2 linked regions of the Flammeovirga yaeyamensis genome follow. Each later gene encodes a partner of the first gene's protein in a complex. Links are inferred from orthologs where the notes say so. Each region holds a gene or a part of one and is shown in the gene's direction. Other genes may lie near its edges.

Region 1 (7,218 bases):
TTTTAGTTGTTTTAAAGTACCCAATGTGGCCTTGTCTTTTGCCTTCATTGCCGCCTTCATAGCGTCTTGAATTTTGTCTTTTAAGCTCATTTTCTATTACGTTTATTTTTTGTCTTAATCTTATTTTGACACAAAAATAACAACTTATGTTACGTTTGCTATGAATATACATAAATCATTAAAAATTCCTATTGACTTCAATGAATAATATGCATTGTGATATCAAAAACTAGATTTATTTAATTTTCATGCATGAAAAAATCAAAAATTTGAGATCAACAAAGAACTATTGCATACTTTTGTGTTATCAATAATAAAAAGAGGAAAATTATGACACGCTTAAGTGTAAATGTAAATAAGATTGCCACTATTAGAAACGCTAGAGGAGGCAACAACCCTAACTTGGAACAAGTAGCAAAAGATGCGGAAAGATTTGGTGCTGAAGGAATTACTATTCACCCTAGACCAGACGAAAGACACATTACAAGAAAAGATACGTACGACCTTAAGAATGTAGTAACAACGGAATATAATATTGAAGGAAATCCTGAGCCTCGCTTTATGGAGCTAGTACTTGATGTTGTCCCAGAACAAGCCACTTTGGTTCCTGATGCCGACGACGCCATTACTTCTAATGCAGGTTGGGATACCATTACACATAAAGAGTTCTTGACAAAAGTAACTGCCGACTTAAAAGCCAAAGGTATTCGTGTTTCTATTTTTGTAGATCCTGATCCTAAAATGGTTGAAGGCGCTGCTGCATGTGGTGCTGACAGAGTAGAGTTATATACAGAACCTTATGCGGCAAACTTCCATAACGATAAGGAAAAAGCCATTGCACCTTATCAAGAAGCAGCAAAGAAAGCGGTTGAACTTGGTTTGGGTTTAAATGCTGGACATGATTTGGATTTAGACAATTTGGCTTATTTCCATCAAAATATCGAAGGTCTAGATGAAGTATCTATTGGACATGCATTGGTTTGCGATGCTTTATACTACGGTCTTGAAAATACTATTCAACTTTACTTAAAACAATTAAAGTAATGCGTTGGGAAAACATCATAGCGGATGCAAAGCATTTGAGTGATGATGAAGAAAGTGTGCTTCAGTTAATAGAAATGGGGCACACTTTCCCTTTAAGGGGGATTCATGTTTCTCCTTATTGGGTAAAAAAAGCCGCAAGAGATTTAGAAAATGATGACACTCTAATTTATACCACTATCGGTGGTGAAGAAGGATCTTCTCTAACTCAAGTAAAACTTTTTGAACTGGAACAAGCCATCAAACAAGGCGCTTTTGATATTGGTGTACATTTAAATATGAGTGCTTTTAGAAGTAATATTCAATGGTGTAAGATTGAATTTTTACAACTCTCTAACACGGCACATGAAAAAGAAAAATGCATCAGTTTGTCAGTTCCTTCTAAAATCTTCGACCAAAAAGAAGCTGATCAGATTTCAGCATTGATCAAACAAAATGGTGTGGACGGCATCACTTTATCAGAAGACAATATCAATTATCTTCCTACTTTCGAGAAGTTGGATATTGAAATCAAATTAAAGACAAATAATCTAACAAAGTTTCAGCATTTGTTACAACAAAATGAGACAGCTTTAATGCTTCCTTATGTCAATCTGTCATAAATTTTCAAAAGGCATTTTTATTGTAAAAAAGAACTGAAAAAATTAGACATGAAAAAAACACTTCTTACCATTATCATTAGTGTTTTAAGTGGTTTATCGGGTGCATTTTTATACATAGAATTTTTACAGCCCCAACCAACTGAAAACAACTTCGCTTTCGCTTCCAATACAGAAGCTGAACAACCTGTTATATCTTCTTCAAAAAGTGTATTTCCAAGAGACATTAATGCTGATCAATTGGAATTATCTGCTTTTGCAGACGCAGCAGAAGTAAGCACACAATCCGTAGTTTACATTGTTACCTACATTAAAGGGTATTCCAATAGAAAATCTTGGATGGAATTGTTCTTTGGTCCACAAGGGCGTCAGAATAATTCTAGAATGGCCATGGGATCGGGCTCTGGTGTCATCTTCACAAAAGATGGATACATTGTAACGAACAATCACGTAGTGAAAGGAGCCGATAAAATTGAAGTGATTTATAATAAAAGATCTTATGAAGCGAAATTAATCGGTATAGATCCATCTACTGATATCGCTTTACTTAAAATTGATAAAGAGGATCTTCCTGCTATTCAAATCGCCTCATCCAAAGCGGTAAGAGTGGGTGATTGGGTATTAGCAGTAGGTAATCCATTTAACTTGACAAGTACCGTAACTGCTGGTATCGTGAGTGCAAAAGGCAGAAAAATTGGGATTATGAATGATGTCTTCCCTATTGAATCTTTTATACAAACCGATGCAGCAATTAACCCTGGTAACAGTGGTGGTGCTTTAGTAAACCTTCATGGTGATTTAGTGGGGATTAATACTGCTATTTTATCAAAAACTGGAAGTTATGCTGGTTATGGTTTTGCCGTACCTTCTGATATTGTTGCCAAAGTGGTGAATGACTTAAAGAAATATGGTGAAGTTCAGAAAGCATTCCTTGGGGCAAGCATCAAAGAGGTGGACGAAAAAATTGCTGAGAAGCTTCAGTTAAAAACTATTGAAGGGGTGGTTATCACCAAAATTGAAGGAGGAGCAGCTGAGAAAAATAAATTAGAAGTTGGGGATGTTATCATCTCAATTGACAACTTTCCTATTGATTCCGAAGCGGCTTATGATGAACAGTTAAGCTACTATGTCCCTGGAGATAAGATTAGTTTAACCATCAAAAGAGAAAATAAAGAAATAGAAAAAACAGTTGTTTTAACAAATATTGATGGTACAACTGAAATTTCTGAGAAGAATGTGTACGACGCCAAAGAAATTGGTGCTAAATTTACGCCGCTCTCAAAAATAGAACAATCCAAGCTTGGTTTATCAAACGGTATTAAAATCGAAGAAGTAGCCAATGGAGGATTAATTTCAGAGATGGGCTTGAAAAAAGGGATGATCTTGGTATCAATTAATCGATATCCATTAGAAAACCCTAAAGATTTTTCAAAAATAGTATCTCGAATTCGTGGTCGAGTGATTTTAGAAGTTGTGAAACAAGATCGATCACACAGATACTTTAGTTATTATTTCTAGAATTAAAGATTTTATAAAAAATACATCATGGAACACGTAAAAACCCTAATTGTAGGTTCAGGACCTGCAGGCTACACAGCTGCAATTTATGCTTCAAGAGCGAACCTTAAACCACTTTTATACCAAGGCCCACAGCCTGGTGGTCAGTTAACTATTACTAACGATGTTGAGAACTTCCCTGGTTACCCTAAAGGAATCATGGGTCCTCAAATGATGATGGAACTGCAAGCACAAGCGGAACGTTTCGGAACAGATATCAGAACAGGTTTAGTAACTGGTGTGAAGTTTAACGAAAAAGGTCCTCATGTAGCGACTATCGACGAGAAAACTGAAATCTCTGCAGATACAGTAATTATTTCTACTGGTGCTTCTGCTAAATGGTTAGGTTTAGAGTCTGAAACTCGTTTGAACGGACAAGGTGTTTCTGCATGTGCAGTATGTGATGGTTTCTTCTACAGAGGTCAAGAAGTGGCTGTAGTTGGTGCTGGCGACTCAGCAGCTGAAGAAGCACACTACTTATCGAACTTATGTTCTAAAGTACATATGATTGTTAGACGTGACGAAATGAGAGCGTCGAAAATCATGCAAGATCGTGTGATCAAAAAAGAAAACATCGAGATTCACTGGAACAGCGAAACTCAAGAAGTTTTAGGTGATGACGTTGTAAACGGTGTTAGAATCATTAATAATAAAACTCAAGAAACTACTGACCTTCCTGTTACTGGTTTCTTCGTCGCTATTGGTCATAAACCTAACACTGACATTTTCAAGGGTCAGTTGGATATGGACGATGCAGGTTACTTGATTACTCAACCGGATAGCACAAAAACAAACATTAAAGGTGTTTTTGCTGCTGGTGATGTTCAAGATACGATTTACAGACAAGCAGTTACTGCTGCAGGTACTGGATGTATGGCCGCTTTGGAGGCAGAACGCTACCTTACAGAATTAGAAGACTAAATCACTTAGTTGATTCAAAATACAAGACTCATCTCTTTGGAGATGAGTCTTTTTTCATTCAAATGGCTTCTGTATACAATTTGTTTTCAAAAATAACGTTAACCAAGAAGAATATTAAAAGTAAATGATTGTCTTTTAGTTCATTATTTTTTAACCTTGTAAATTAGAAATTAAACAGATAGACAAGCTTCAACATTGTAGCTAAGTGTATTATAAATAGATTATGTATTATACTTTTTGTAATGTGAGACCAAAAATCTCACAAGTACTTTTTTTAGCAACCATAGGTTTATTTTTATCTTCAGCATCTTTTGGTCAAGGATTCATCAAAAAGCTTTTTAAGAAAAAAGAAAAAGCCGAGATTCAGACTGCTACTATTGAAAAAGAAACTGTTGTTGAGGAAATCGCATCTACTCCTTTCTTATTAAGTAATGGAGAAATAGATTGTGCAGAAACTCAACTATTAGAACAACTCCCTACCCCTTATCAAAGAGAAAATTTAAACGAGAAAGAAACTTGCCCTGAATTGATAGAAATTCAAGCAGGGAAATTTGTTGATGCTACTTATATTAATGGTTTCGACTATTATAAAGCTTGGGACAACTATAACGTTAATCCGTACAACATCTCACATAAAGTTTTGAGCGATTCTGTACGACTACACCTTTATGACAGTGCTGATGCTGCTACGGCTTGGGCTTATCCTTTAGACAAACCAATGAGAGTGACTTCTAAATATGGTTTTAGAAGATGGAGGTTCCACCATGGTGTAGATGTAAAGGTGGCTATCGGCGATTCTATCCGTTCAATGTTTGATGGTGTTGTTCGTATTGCCAAGTACAATAGAAGAGGCTATGGTTACTATGTTATGGTTCGTCATAAAAACGGTCTTGAAAGTCTTTATGGGCATATGAGTCGTTACATTGTTAAACCTGGACAAGAAGTAAAAGCTGGAGAAGTAATTGGACTTGGTGGAAATACAGGTAGAAGTACTGGACCGCACCTTCACTTCGAAATCAGATACCAAGGGTATGGCTTTAATCCATCTGACATGGTTGATTTTGCAGAACATAAAATCGAGATCCCATCAGATTTTGATCTTACTGCTAAGAACTATGAATTACTTATTGAGTCGAAGAAAAGTGTTTATCACAGAATTCGCCCAGGAGATTCTCTTTGGAAAATCAGTAGAAAATATGGTACATCCATCACAAAAATATGTCGCTTAAACGGAATGTCTAAAAGAACTACTTTAAGAGTAGGCAGGACGATCCGGGTGAGATAAATAAAAAAACCTTTCAATTTAAATTGAAAGGTTTTTTTATGCATTTTAATTTTTAATCAGCTGCATTATATCCTCTTTTGTTCATCAAATAATGAAGGATACCATCTTTTAAGCCTACTCCTGGAACAATAATCTTTTCTGATCCTGCAATTTTCATCACATTAGTATAAATCTTTGAAGCAGGAATGATGACATCTGCTCTATCGTCATTCAACCTTAATTTTTTGATTCTTTCTTCAAGAGTAAACTCACTCAGCCAATCTTTCAACTTAAGTAATTCTTCTAGAGTTGTTGTCCGATCATCACTTTTCTTGTGTTTAGATAAATTAAACAACTTATTGATATTACCGCCAGTCCCTAAAGAAATCACCTCCTCATTAGGTGAAAAATAGGGTGCTGACTCTTTTTTATACCATTCTTCTATGTTATTAAATACAGCAGCAGCATCTTCTTTATCCAATTGTCGAACACTACCCATCTTGAAAGATTTTGAAGCTACTTTGGTATTATGCTTATAAAGGTTCAATTCTGTACTTCCTCCTCCAACATCAATATGCAAAACATTCCCCATCGGAATATGTGGATCGAGCGCATAGGATATCATTTCAGCTTCTACTTTACCGTCGATGATATCGATTTTAAGACCATCCTTATAATACACTCTATCTACAATTTCTTTTCCATTTCTAGATTCCCTCATGGCAGATGTAGCACAAGCGATATAATCGTCCACATCAGTAAGATCAAAAAGAGTAGAGAAAACTCTCATTAGTTTGACAAACTTTTCTTCTGTTGGACGAAGAATTTTACCAGTTTTAAATACATCTGTTCCTAGTCGAAGAGGAAAGCGCATATATTCAATTTTCTTAAATACAGTTTTTCCTGCTTTATCTTCATGGGTGGTCACCACTTGAAAACGGATCGCATTCGATCCTATATCTATAGATCCTAGTCTCAAAATATTAAGTGAAATTTATTGTAGTTATTTATTGTTCCTTTATCAAGGTTTTACCTTTTTCTAAACAAATCAAAAAAATGAGCTGCAATGTTTAGTTAAGTTGAAATATATAAAATATCAATGAGAGATTAAAGCTTGAAGGCTGACTTAACAAAGTGTGAGATGTTAAGCACAAAAAAAGAGGCACACTAAAATGTGCCTCCTTTGAACTATATCAACAAATAATAATACTTAGTCAATATAATGCATTGACAATCGTATCAATCAATTTCTTAATTAAATAGAGTCGAATGAACTTTCACCGTGGAAAGCCTCATCTATACCTTCTTTTTCTAGTTTGTCATCTACACGACCACCTTGTGTGATTAATGCAGTGATCTTAAAGATGATTGCAGAAGCAACACCAGAATAAATGATTGTTACTACAACTGCTTTTAACTGAACTAACACTTGACCAGCATTACCATATAAAGCACCTGCTGCACCGTTTACTTCAGGGTTAGCAAATACACCTGTTAATACTGCACCTACAATACCCACCAAACCATGGATACCGAATACATCTAGTGTATCATCATAACCTAATTTTTCTTTTAATTTGATTACACCCCAGAAACCAACTGCTCCAGAAACCAAACCAATAACTAATGCACCAGAAACATCAACATATCCAGATGCGGGAGTAATACCTACCAAACCGGAAATTACACCAGATGCTGAACCTAATAAAGTTGGTTTTTTCTCCATAGTTAACCATTCCATAAGCAACCAAGCCATACCACCTGCTGCTGCTGCAACGTTAGTAACCATCATAGCATTCGCTGCAATAAAATCAGCTGCTAATTGAGAACCACCAT
Region 2 (7,228 bases), 890 kb from region 1 along the record:
TAATTAATAATTTACGGTCGTATTTATCTAACTTGAATATTTTAGTAAACTGATCGGCAATTGCACCACCCATTTGAACAGCTGTACCTTCTCGACCTGCTGAACCACCAAAGAAGTGAGTTGCAATAGTTGCAATTGTTACCAAAGGAGCCATCTTTAAAGGAATGATTCTATTTGGTCTTGTAATTTCATCAAGTAATTGATTATTACCTTTAACTACATCTTGCCCTAAGTAATGATAACAAGCTCCAATAAGAAAACCACCTATAGGTAAAGCAAATATAATCCATTGATTATCACCTCTCCAACCTGTTGCCCAATGAAGGCCCCACAAGAATAGGGCTGATCCCAACCCTGTTAAACCACCTACTAATAGACCAATTAAAACCCACTTGAGAATGTATAAAAACACCGGGAATTGTTCTACTTTTTTAACCCACTTTGGAAATTGTTCGTGAGTATACCCTAAAAAAGCCATAAAAGTTATTTAATTTAGATAATGATTTGATAAGTAAAGTTAAAAGATTTTACGAGATAAAAAACGAAACAAACGAAACTGTAAAGTTTCATTTAAGAATTATGAGAATAAAATTCGTTGTCAACAATTCGATAAGAGACTTAAAACAAAGTATTCAAAAAATTGGCCCATTTATTACTTCAGTTATTGTTGGTATAGCAAGTTTGGTTGCATTGATGACTTTTTCAGAAAATGTTCAAAAAGATTTAAATAGACAATCAAAAGAAATTCTAGGGGCTGACCTAGAGATTAGAGCAAATTATGAGTTAAAAGACTCTATATTAAATCATTTTTCGACAGAGGAAAGTCAATTTATCCGTCAATATAATTTTGCTTCTATTGCTTATAATGAGAAATCATCTAAAAATAGAATGGTAGATCTGAGGGCCTTGGAAAAAGGATTTCCTTATTATGGTCAATTGGAAGTAACTCCTAAAGAAGCCATTATAGAATGGGAAAGAAAAGATAAAATAGTATTTGTAGATAGTGCAGTAATGCTTCAATTAGAAGCAAGTATAGGAGATTCTATTCAATTTGGCCAAACCCATTTTAAGATTGCGGGGACAATAAAAAAAGGAATTGGCCAAAGCAGTATCATGGCGGCAACAGTTCCTATAGTTTACTTTCCCTTCAAATACTTATCATCTACAGGCTTGATACAAAAAGGTAGCCGTGTAAATTACCGATACTTTTTTCAATACCCTGATAAATTTGATGTCCAAAACCTCATAACGGAAAAAGATCAAATAATAGAAAATAATAAATTAAGAGTTGCCACAACAGAGAACAATACAGCCCGAATAGGACGTTTCTTTAATGATATTGATTCATTTTTAAAACTCGTCGCATTCATTTCCTTATTGCTAGGTTGTTTGGGAGTGTCGAGTGGTATATATATTTACATCAAAGGAAAATTAAAATCAGTGGCTATCTTAAGATGTTTAGGGGCAACAACCTCTGAAACATTTTTGATTTATTCCATTCAAATTGTCATTCTGGGATTTATCGGAGGAGTATTAGGAGCAGCAATAGGCTCATTTGCTCAAATATATTTTCCAATACTCTTTTCAGATTTACTAATGGTAGATGTGAGTAATGATTTATCCATACAAGCTTCTCTTTATGGTATTTTATTGAGTATAATAATCTCAGTATTATTTGGTTGGTATCCTTTGCTTCAAATTCTTGATGTTACCCCGGTTTATGTTTTACGAAACCTCAATCTACTGACAACATCAAATAATCTGGATAAAAAGATAACCCTAACATTAGTCATCGGTTTGTTCATTTTTGGATTTGCCTATTGGCAATTAGGTGAAGTTTTAAAGGCTGTTATATTTCTCTTTTCTATAGTATTTGTTATTACACTTTTAGCTATCATCAGTAAAAGTTTTATTTCTATCCTTAGAAAAGTGAAGGTTGGACAACTTCCATTTAATTTAAAGTTTGGAATATCTCAATTATATCGTCCTAATAATCAGACACTCATTCTAGGTATTACTATTGGTTTAGGTGTGTTTTTAATCATTTGTATGTTATCTATTAGAGGAATTCTGATTGATAAAGTTCAAAATGTAGGAAAGGAAGGGGATACCAATCTGATATTTTATGATGTTCAGAAAGGACAAGTTGAGCCTTTGTCAGAACTTTTAAATAAAAACGAGGTAAATATTGAACAGGATGCAGCTGTTGTTACTATGAGTTTGAAATCTCTAAATAGTAAGGATAAAAAAGAAACATTAGCAGATTCTACTCTAAAAGTAAAACGTTGGGTGTTTGATAGAGAGTATAGGGTGACATTTAGAGATCATTTAAAAGAAAATGAGAAAACTGCAGAAGGGACTTGGATAGGAAAGTCTTCAATAAATGAAATAGTTCCAATATCTATTTCAAAATCATTCTTAGAGTCTTCAGGGATGCAATTTGGTGATCAATTACTATTTGATGTTCAAGGTTATAAAGTGAAAACAAAAATTTCTCATATTCGAGAAGTTGATTTCGCACGTATGGAAGCAAATTTTGTTGTCCTTTTTCCGTCAGGAGTATTGGAAGCAGCACCAGCTTTTCATGTGATAGGGGCAAATGTAAAAGACAAAGTGAGGATAAGTGATATTCAATCAAAAGTATTAAAGAACTTCCCAAATATAAGTACAATTGATTTAGCAGTGATCTTCCAATCGTTAAATGACATATTGGATCGAGTAGCCTTTGTATTTAAATGGCTAGGAGGGATTTGTATATTATCGGGATTTTTGGTGTTGTGGAGTAGTTTATCAATTAGCAAGCATCAACGAAAGAATGATGCAGGAGTGTTACGAAGTTTGGGTGCGAAAAGTAGTAATCTGATAATGATAAGCCTCATAGAATATTGTCTAATTGGTTTATTATCATCACTTACTGGAATGCTTCTCGGATGGATTGGAAGCTTTTTATTGGCCTACTTTGTATTTGATATTCCTTTCTTTATAGCAATATCAGATAGTATTTTGGTGACATCTTCAATTGTAGTACTCACCATACTTGTGGGGATTGTTTATATGCGACAGATCACTAAAGTAAGTCCTTTAGAAGTGCTTAGAGATTCAACTATTCAATAGAAGTAGCAGAATTAAATGAATTCATTTCAATCTTAGCTTCCTTTTGCTCAGCTTCTTGATTTTCTGTTAAATAGTGATGTACCCCGACCAAAAAAAATAAGCCTATTACAAAGAATAACAGTCTTGCTTTCATAGATATTTGTTTTTATTTATAATATAGTAGTTTATTTGATCACAATATATAAATATTTTTGTTATTTATAGTATTTTACCTGAAAAAATTAAAACCCATTTAAACAATCAAAGTTTAAATGGGTTTAATCATATTTGATATAACGAAATTCTAACGACTTCGTCTGTTTATCTCATCTTTTACAAGAGTAAGTTCTCTACTTGCTTGTCCTGCAACAGAAGTGTTTTCTTCAGCTCTTCTAAATAAATATGGAAGTGCTTCTTTAACAGGTCCGTAAGGTAAATATTTAGCAACGTTATATCCCTTTTTTGATAAGTTAAATGAGATATGATCACTCATGCCAAATAATTGTGCGAAGAAATAATTTGTATCTGTAGAAGAGATCCCATATTTATTCATTAAGTCAACAAGCAATAAATTTGACTCTTCATTATGAGAACCAGCACATAAAGCAAAGCCTTTGTGGTTATCCATGATGAAGTTCAATGCTGCGTCATAATCTTTATCTGTAGCTTCTTTAGAAGGTTGAACAGGATTTTCGTAACCCATTTTTTGAGCACGTTCTCCCTCTTTTTCCATATAGGCACCTCTTACAAGCTTTACACCTAATATGTATCCGTCTTTTTGAGCATTTTCAAAATCAACTTTTAATTGAGCTAATTTTGCATGTAAATACATTTGATAAGTATTGTAGACAATTGCTTTTTCCTTATTGTATTTTTTCATCATTCTGAAAGCAAGTTCATCCACGGGGCCTTGCATCCAAGTTTCTTCAGCATCAATAAAGATTCTAACGTCTTTTTTATAAGCCGTAGCACATAATAATTCAACTCTTTCTACAACTTTATCCCAATCTATCTTTTCCTCAGAAGTAAGAGTTTCACCAGCGTGTACTTTTTCTAATAAACTAATTTTAGCAATACCAGTAAGCTTAAATACAGAAAATGGGATGTGTTTTTCTTGAGAAGATTTTTCAATAGTTTGAAGAATTTCAGAAACAGTATGGTCAAAACTCTCATCTGTTTCAGCACCTTCTACTGAATAATCTAAAATAGAACCTATTTTAAACTTACCTAACGTATTAATAGTATCGATACTATCATTAATAGTTTCGCCTCCACAAAATTGTTTGAAAAGCGTTTTTTTAACTAAAGATTTGATAGGTAAGTTAACTTTAAATGCAAGGTTAAGACAAGCAGTACCTAACTTAACAAGATTGGGAGATCCCATCATGGCAAATAAGGCGTAAGTTTGTTTTAACTCGTTATCATTTCTCCATTCAAATGCGGTCTTGGTATCTTTAAAATTAACCGTGTTTGTGTCAACCATAGTGGTAGAATTATGTTATATGTGTGGTGTTAGTATTTTATTAAGGTAGGTTTAACCTTAATCTACTACAAATGTAGTTCAACATGTTGAAATAAGTAAGTTTATTCATCTAAAAAATTAATAAACTTCTGTAATTTTGGATAATAAAAATCAATAACAAGATGTACGAACAGATTTCAAAAAACATAAGAGAAAGAAGATCATTTTATCCTTTAGAATATACACAAGAAGAAATCCCTAAAGAGGATATCATGGAATTTCTAGAAGATGCAAATTGGGCCCCTAACCATGGTTTAACTCAACCTTGGCGTTTTGTTGTATTCGAAAAGGAGGGATTACAAACTTTATCTGATGTTCAGGGGAAAGTCTACAAAAAAAATACTCCTGAAGAAGAATTTGAAGAGAAGAGATACGAAAAACTAAAAAAGCTTCCTCTTTTATCAAATTATGTGATCGGAATAATAATGCATAGAGGAACCAATAAAAAAATACCAAAGCAAGAAGAAATGTTAGCAGTGGCTTGTGCAGTTCAGAATATAGCTTTAGGTGTTTCAGCCAAAGGATATGGAGGGTATTGGTCCACAGGAGGTTTAGTCAAATTTCCTCAAGCTAAAGAGTATTTTGGACTTAATGAAGAAGATGAGTTTATGGGCTTATTTTATATCGGTACAATTTCAGGTCAGAAAAAAGTTGGCAATAGAGATAATATATCTGATAAAGTTACTTGGGTAAATGAATGATATTTTACTACATTTGTGCAACCAAATAAAATCTGTGACGTTATTAAAGATAGTTGAACAGATGATAATTTGTTCATATGAAATAAAACATTATCATAATGGGAAAAGCAATAGAAATTACAGACGCTAACTTCGATGAAGTAGTATTAAAATCAGATAAGCCAGTATTGGTAGACTTTTGGGCAACTTGGTGTGGACCTTGTTTGATGATGTCTCCAATCATTGAAGAATTAGCTACTGAATTGACAGATGCTGTAATTGGTAAGTTAGATGTTGATGCTAACCCTCAAGCAGCTGCTAAGTTCGGTATCCGTTCTATCCCAACTATGTTGGTATTTAAAAATGGCGAGCAAGTAGACAAGCACATTGGTGCAGGTTCTAAAGCTGAACTTTCTGAAAAAATTACAGCCCAACTGTAAACAAGGAAAAACATTAAAAGGAAGGGATCTTATTGAGTTAAGGTCCCTTTTTTTGTGTCAATGTACAGTCCTAAAATAACGATACACTAAAACAATCGTTTTAGGGAATGAATATATAGGTGAAGAGTACAAGTTTCATTTATTATTTGGAATGAATAATTGAATAGTTCAAAATAACAAAATTAAAAAAGGTTGTCATTGAACTTTAGTAGTAAAATAGAGATTAGACTCTCTATTAACTACTTGTTCTAAAGACAACCTTAATTTATTAAAAAAGACGTTTTCTTAGTCCATAGAGTGTTCCATTGTATGGAATACATTCTGAACATCATCATCTTCTTCTAGTTTTTCTAATAGCTTATCAACTTCAGCTTCTTGTTCAGCATCTAGTTTTTTAGTAACTGTAGGAATACGATCTAAACCAGATTTGATAACCTCATGTCCTTGTTCTTCTAAAGCTTTTTGTAAAGAACCAAAGCTTGAGAATTCTCCATAAATCATGATAGTATCATCCTCTTCGTCGATAAATACTTCCTCTGCACCGAAATCAATCAATTCTAATTCTAACTCTTCCTCATCAATCTCGCCTTTAGTGATTTTGAAGTGACATTTATGTTCGAACATAAATTCTACAGAGCCAGAAGTACCCAAGCTACCGTTACATTTGTTGAAATAACTACGTACGTTAGCAACAGTTCTATTGTTGTTGTCAGTAGCTGTTTCAACTAATATAGCAATGCCGTGAGGAGCGTAACCTTCAAATAATTTTTCATCATAGCTTGATGTGTCTTTATCAGTTGCTCTTTTGATTGCTCTATCGATATTATCTTTAGGCATGTTCTCTGCTTTACAGTTTTGTAAAACAGCACGCAATCTTGAGTTTGAATCAGGATCAGAAGAACCACCTTCTTTGATAGCAATAACAATATCTTTACCCAAACGAGTAAATGTTTTTGCCATATGTGCCCAACGCTTTAACTTTCTGCCTTTTCTAAATTCAAATGCTCTTCCCATTTTAATATATATTTTTTAGTGTGCTTCTTCTAAAGAATGCTCACTGATTAATTGTTCAATTACTCTTGGAAAATAGAAATGTTCCAATTTTAAAACTTTTGCTCCCACTTCTTCAGGTGAATCGGTTTTGAGGATAGGAGTAGTGGCCTGAAGAATGTATTGACCTTCATCGTAATGTTGATTACAGTAATGAATAGTTATTCCAGATACAGAGTCTTTATTTTCAACTACAGCTCTATGGACATTGATACCGTACATTCCTTTTCCTCCATATTTTGGTAAAAGTGCAGGATGGATGTTAATCACCTTGTTTTCATACACTTCCAAAATACCTTTGTCAACTAGTAATAAGAAACCTGCAAGAATAATGAAGTTGACTTCTTTCGTTTTTAAAAAGTCCAATACCTCACCATTTGAAAAAGCAGCTTTTGGGAAATAATGATTCTCCACATTTAGTTTAGCAGCTTTTTCTAATACGC

The links.
Region 2: the proteins of trxB (region 1) and trxA are in contact, whole or in part, in a crystal structure (PDB 1F6M), measured with the Escherichia coli proteins. The link is inferred for Flammeovirga yaeyamensis from one-to-one orthologs.

The regions. Positions count from the first base shown.
Region 1 is NZ_CP076132.1:3,821,976-3,829,193, forward strand. The notes cover bases 2,238-5,151. They hold trxB (thioredoxin-disulfide reductase), read left to right. Parts: upstream 2,238-3,185; coding sequence 3,186-4,118; downstream 4,119-5,151. Other genes in these bases: KMW28_RS15065 (trypsin-like peptidase domain-containing protein), read left to right, coding at 2,238-3,158; KMW28_RS15075 (M23 family metallopeptidase), read left to right, coding at 4,363-5,151. Outside these bases: KMW28_RS15050 (GatB/YqeY domain-containing protein), read right to left, coding at 1-90; KMW28_RS15055 (pyridoxine 5'-phosphate synthase), read left to right, coding at 331-1,044; KMW28_RS15060 (beta/alpha barrel domain-containing protein), read left to right, coding at 1,044-1,643; more of KMW28_RS15065, read left to right, coding at 1,692-2,237; more of KMW28_RS15075, read left to right, coding at 5,152-5,403; KMW28_RS15080 (Ppx/GppA phosphatase family protein), read right to left, coding at 5,456-6,361; KMW28_RS15085 (ammonium transporter), read right to left, coding at 6,638-7,218.
Region 2 is NZ_CP076132.1:2,931,073-2,938,300, reverse strand. The notes cover bases 4,151-7,074. They hold trxA (thioredoxin), read left to right. Parts: upstream 4,151-5,414; coding sequence 5,415-5,735; downstream 5,736-7,074. Other genes in these bases: purN (phosphoribosylglycinamide formyltransferase), read right to left, coding at 6,765-7,074; KMW28_RS11540 (YebC/PmpR family DNA-binding transcriptional regulator), read right to left, coding at 6,021-6,749; KMW28_RS11550 (nitroreductase family protein), read left to right, coding at 4,738-5,316; KMW28_RS11555 (proline dehydrogenase family protein), read right to left, coding at 4,151-4,576. In the rest of the region: KMW28_RS11570 (voltage-gated chloride channel family protein), read right to left, coding at 1-478; KMW28_RS11565 (ABC transporter permease), read left to right, coding at 580-3,114; KMW28_RS11560 (hypothetical protein), read right to left, coding at 3,104-3,247; more of KMW28_RS11555, read right to left, coding at 3,398-4,150; more of purN, read right to left, coding at 7,075-7,228. UniProt on the Escherichia coli protein: Participates in various redox reactions through the reversible oxidation of its active center dithiol to a disulfide and catalyzes dithiol-disulfide exchange reactions.